2 regions of the Micromonospora sp. NPDC023644 genome follow, and region 2 is predicted to be linked to the other one. Evidence: predicted binding sites of a transcription regulator. Region 2 holds the regulator's gene; the other holds the start of a gene.

Region 1 (2,469 bases), on a different contig from region 2:
GCGCGGCCCAGCATGTCGAGGCCGACGGCGTCCAGCTTGAGGCCGACCTCCTCGCTGATGACCTGGCCACCGGTGAGGATGGCGATGTCGGCCAGCATGGCCTTGCGGCGGTCACCGAAGCCCGGCGCCTTGACGGCGACGGACTTGAAGGTGCCCCGGACCTTGTTGACGACCAGGGTCGCCAGGGCCTCGCCCTCGATGTCCTCGGCGATGATCAGCAGCGGCTTGCCCGACTGCATGACCTTCTCCAGGATCGGGAGCAGGTCCTTCACCGACGAGATCTTGCTGTTGACGATCAGGAGGTAGGGGTCGTCGAAGACGGCCTCCATGCGCTCCGGGTCGGTCATGAAGTAGGCCGAGATGTAGCCCTTGTCGAAGCGCATACCCTCGGTGAGCTCCAGCTCCAGCCCGAAGGTGTTGCTCTCCTCGACGGTGATGACGCCTTCCTTGCCCACCTTGTCCATCGCCTCGGCGATGATCTCGCCGACGCTGGTGTCACCGGCGGAGATGGAGGCGGTGGAGGCGATCTGCTCCTTGGTCTCGACGTCCTTGGCGAGCTTGAGCAGCTCCTCCGAGACGCTGGCCACGGCGGCCTCGATCCCCCGCTTCAGGGCGATCGGGTTGGCACCGGCGGCCACGTTGCGCAGGCCCTCGCGGACCAGGGCCTGGGCCAGGACGGTCGCCGTCGTCGTGCCGTCACCGGCGACGTCGTCGGTCTTCTTCGCGACCTCCTTGACCAGCTCGGCGCCGATCTTCTCGTAGGGGTCCTCGAGCTCGATCTCCTTGGCGATGCTCACACCATCGTTGGTGATGGTGGGGGCACCCCACTTCTTCTCGAGGACGACGTTGCGGCCCTTGGGGCCGAGGGTCACCTTCACGGCGTCGGCGAGCTGGTTCATGCCCCGCTCGAGGCCGCGGCGCGCCTCTTCGTCGAACGCGATCATCTTGGCCATACGGCGTTGTCCTCCTGGACACTCACGGGCCACCCGAGTGTGTGTCCCGGATGGGCCGCCTGGTGTACGCACCTTGGGACGTCGCCACCTGGCGACGACGACGTCTCCTCGGTCGGGCCGGATAGCCCGCGACGACCGGCCATGTGCCGCAGCCGCGTCTGGACGCTGCTACGACCGTGGCCCTACCGCCCCGACCATTGGCACTCACGGTATGCGAGTGCCAATGACTTGTTTAGCACTCTCCCCTGTCGAGTGCAAGCACGACCGCCCCGGTCAGCCGAGTTCACCGGCCAGCCGCGCGCTGTCCACCGGCCCCTCGTGGGCGCGCTGCTCGGCGTACGTGACGACCAAACCGACCAGCTGGGCGAGGTGGGTCGGCAGGGCCAGCACCGCGGCCACCAGCGCCACCGCCATCACGCCGACCGCCGTGCCGGGCGAGTCCATCGGGGTGGTGCCGAACGGCAGCGCGCCGACGCCCTCCACCATGCCGGCGGCGCCGCTGCCGACGATCACCGCCGCCGCCACCAGCGCCACCCGGCCGAGCAGCAGACCGAGCCGGTCGTGGAACATCCGGAAGGAACGGCCGATCGGGTGCTGCCGCTCGAACAGGTAGACCGGGCCGGCCATGCTGAGCGCGAAGGCGAAGTAGATGCCGGGAATGACGCAGAAGCAGACACCAAGCGTGATGATCACGCTCATCAGCAGCGTCCAGCCCCAGAGGCCCAGGGCCCGGCGCGCCCCGTAGGACAGGGCCGCGCCCATGCCCACCGGCTGACCGGCCGCCTGCCGGGCGATCACCCAGGTGCCGGCCGCCCAGCCCAGGCTCTGCACCAGACCGAAGAGGAGGGCGCTGCCGAGCACCACGGACAGCATGACGCCCATGTCGGTCACGAAGGTGTCGGGCAGCGCGGCGGGGTCGTCGGCCGTCGACTGCTCCCACTTCGCGGTCGGGTCGAGGACCAACGAGACCACCGACACCACGAGGGCCGGCAGCACCTGGGTGAGCAGCAGGATCGGCAGCAGCAGCCGCCAGCCCCGGCGCACCGCGCCGACGCACCGGTTGAACCAGCCGTTGACGCCGGCGCCGGGCGGGGTGACGAGCAGGTCGGCCGGGTCGAGGCCGTGCCCCGGCGGGTACCACCCGTGGGCCGGCTGCCCGGGATAGGCGACCGGGGCGCCCGGGTACCACGGCTGCCCGCCGTACGGGCCGGAGCCGACCGGGTACCCGCCGGTGGGCGGGAAGACCCAGTCCTGCGGGCCCGCCGGCGCGCCACCGCCGGGGACGACGGGGTAGCCCGGGGCCACGGGACCGCCCGGGACCACGGGGTAGCCCGGGACCACGGGGTAGCCCGGGCCCGGGACGGGCGGTCCTCCCGCGCCCGGGACGGCCGGTTCCCCGCCGGCCGGGGGCGTGGCGGCGCCGGGCTCGGGTGCGGCCGGGCCGCCGGGTGGCGTCGCGGTGGGGTCGGGATCTCCCGGGGGCGGCGCGGCCTGGGGCGGCTGGTCGGACATGAAC
Region 2 (2,469 bases):
CCTCGCCCCGACCGGCGCACGCCTCGCAGGTGGCCAGGTGGGTGCCGGCCGCCGTGCCGGCGCCGGAGCAGGTGGTGCAGAGTACGGCGGTGTCGACGGTGATCGGCGCCTCGACGCCGAACGCGGTCTCGTGCAGGTCCAGCTCCAGCCGCAGGATCGCGTCGGCGCCGGGCCGGGTCCGCGGTCGCGGGCCCCGCGAGCCGCCGGCCGCGCCACCGAAGAACGCGTCCATGATGTCCTGGAAGCCGACGAACGGGCCGGCGCCGCCGGGGCCGCCCGGACCCCCCGCACCCCCGCCGCCGGGGGCGAGCGGGTCGCCGCCCAGGTCGACGATCTGCCGTTTCCGGTCGTCCGAGAGGACCTCGTACGCGGCGTTGATGTCCTTGAACTTCTCCTGTGCCTCCGGATCCGGATTCACGTCCGGGTGGAACTGTCGCGCCAGCTTGCGGTAGGCGCGCTTGATCTCGTCGTCGGAGGCTTCCCGGCTCACCCCGAGAATGCCGTAGTAGTCCCTGGCCACTGCGTTCCGTGTCCTCATGTTCGTCTCGCGTTGCGCCGGTCGGCGGCTGGAGCCGGCCGTCGGCCCTGACTGGTCAGTTCTGGGCCAGCAGCTCGCCCACGTAGCGTGCCACGGCCCGCACCGTGGCGATGGTGCCGGGGTAGTCCATCCGGGTCGGCCCGAGCACACCGAGGCCACCGACGCTGGTCGTGCCCGGCCCGTAGCCGGTGCTGACCACCGAGGCGGCGCGCAGGTTGTCGATCTCGTTCTCGTCGCCGATCAGGACCCGGGTCGTGCTCGGCTCCGCCTCGCCGATGAGCTTGAGCATGACGACCTCCTCCTCCAGCGCCTCCAGGATGGGGCGCAGGGAGCCCTGGAAGTCGAGCAGGCCGCCGCGGGTGAGGTTGGCCGTGCCGGCCAGCGCGATCCGCTCCTCGTGCCGCTCGATCAGCGTCTCCAGCAGCACGGTGGAGAGGGTGGTCATGGCCGGCCGCAGGTGCGGCACCGACTCCTCGACCAGCGCCTGCACCAGCGGCGGGGTCTCCGACAGCCGGGTGCCGACCAGCTTCTCGTTGACCAGCCGGCGCAGGTCCGTGACGTCGTCGGCGGGGATCGGCGCGGGCAGCTCGACGAGCCGCTGCTCGACCCGGCCGGTGTCGGCGATCATGACCAGCATCAGGCGGGTGGTGGAGATCGGCACCAGCTCCAGGTGACGCACCGAGGAGCGGGCCAGGCTCGGGTACTGCACGACGGCGACCTGCCGGGTGAGTTGCGCCAGCAGGCGGACGGTGCGGTGCACCACGTCGTCGAGGTCGACGGCGCCGACCAGGAAACGCTCGATCGCCCGGCGCTCGGCCGGGCTGAGCGGCTTCACCCGGGACAGCCGGTCCACGAAGAGCCGGTAGCCCCGGTCGGTGGGCACCCGGCCGGCACTGGTGTGCGGCTGGCGGATGTAGCCCTCCTCCTCCAGCACGGCCATGTCGTTGCGGACGGTCGCCGGTGAGACCCCCAGCTGGTGCCGCTCGACCAGCGCCTTGCTGCCGACGGGCTCCTGCGTGGCGACGTAGTCCTCGACGATCGCGCGCAGCACGGCGAGCTTGCGGTCGTCGAGACCCATCCTCCCCACCTCCTGTCGCACGTCGGCCCCGGCACGCGGGGGACCGGGCGGGCTGCTGGCACTCGACTGTAGCGAGTGCCAGTCTACGTCGGCGGGGCCGCCGACGCGATGATCGACCTGGGGCGATCAGTCCGATCGGCGACCGCACGGGCCGACCCGACGCCGCCGGGAACCGGCCATCCGGACATCCCGGCCGGTGTCACGCTGGTGCGGCCTTGCCGGCTGCCCCTACCGTGACCTCCATGACTGAACCACCTCGCCCTCCCGGAGCGGGGGACCCCGGCTTCCCGCCGGACCCGACCGCCCCGTCGGGGTTCCCCGGCCACGCCGGCTCCGGCGACCCCACCGCACCACTGTCCGGGGCGCCGGGCCCGGGCAGCCATCCTCCGCCTGGTGGCTATCCGCCGTCGGGCGGCTATCCCCCGCCCGGCGCCTACCCTCCACCCGGCGGCCAGGCCCCGCCCGGTGACTATCCCCCGCCCGGCGGCTTCCCTCCGCCCGGCGGCTACGGCCCGCCGGGGGCCGGCTACCCGGCCGGTGGCGGCTACGGACCGCCGACGGGCGGCTACGCCAGCAACGACGACAAGAACTGGGCCCTGATCGCCCACTTCGGCGGCGCGGTCGGCGTGATCGTCGGCGGCGGCCTGCTCGGCTGGCTGGCGCCGCTCATCGCGCTGATGGTGCGGGGGCAGCAGTCGCCGACCGCCCGGGCGCACGCCGTCGCGGCGCTGAACTTCCAGCTCACCTGGACGCTCGTCGGGGTGCTGAGCTGGGTGGTCACGCTGGTCACCTGCGGGGTGCTGTTCTTCGTCCCGATGCTCGTCTGGCTGGTGCCGCTGATCTTCGGCATCGT

Evidence for each region. The regulator HrcA, encoded in region 2, represses chaperone genes, less so after heat shock. The targets are predictions, from matches to a motif close to GGTTNGCACNCTCNNNNNGAGNGTGCNAACC.
Region 1: groL (chaperonin GroEL) is a predicted target of HrcA. The motif match lies at 1,149-1,179, and genes of this name have one in related genera.

Annotation. Positions count from the first base shown of each region.
Region 1 is NZ_JBFABA010000004.1:174,555-177,023, forward strand. Features, by position in the region: gene groL (chaperonin GroEL) at 1-953, opposite strand, end outside; gene AB0G08_RS05190 (hypothetical protein) at 1,227-2,465, opposite strand.
Region 2 is NZ_JBFABA010000037.1:33,945-36,413, forward strand. Features, by position in the region: gene dnaJ (molecular chaperone DnaJ) at 1-520, opposite strand, end outside; gene hrcA (heat-inducible transcriptional repressor HrcA) at 594-1,616, opposite strand; gene AB0G08_RS22500 (DUF4870 domain-containing protein) at 1,859-2,469, shown strand, end outside.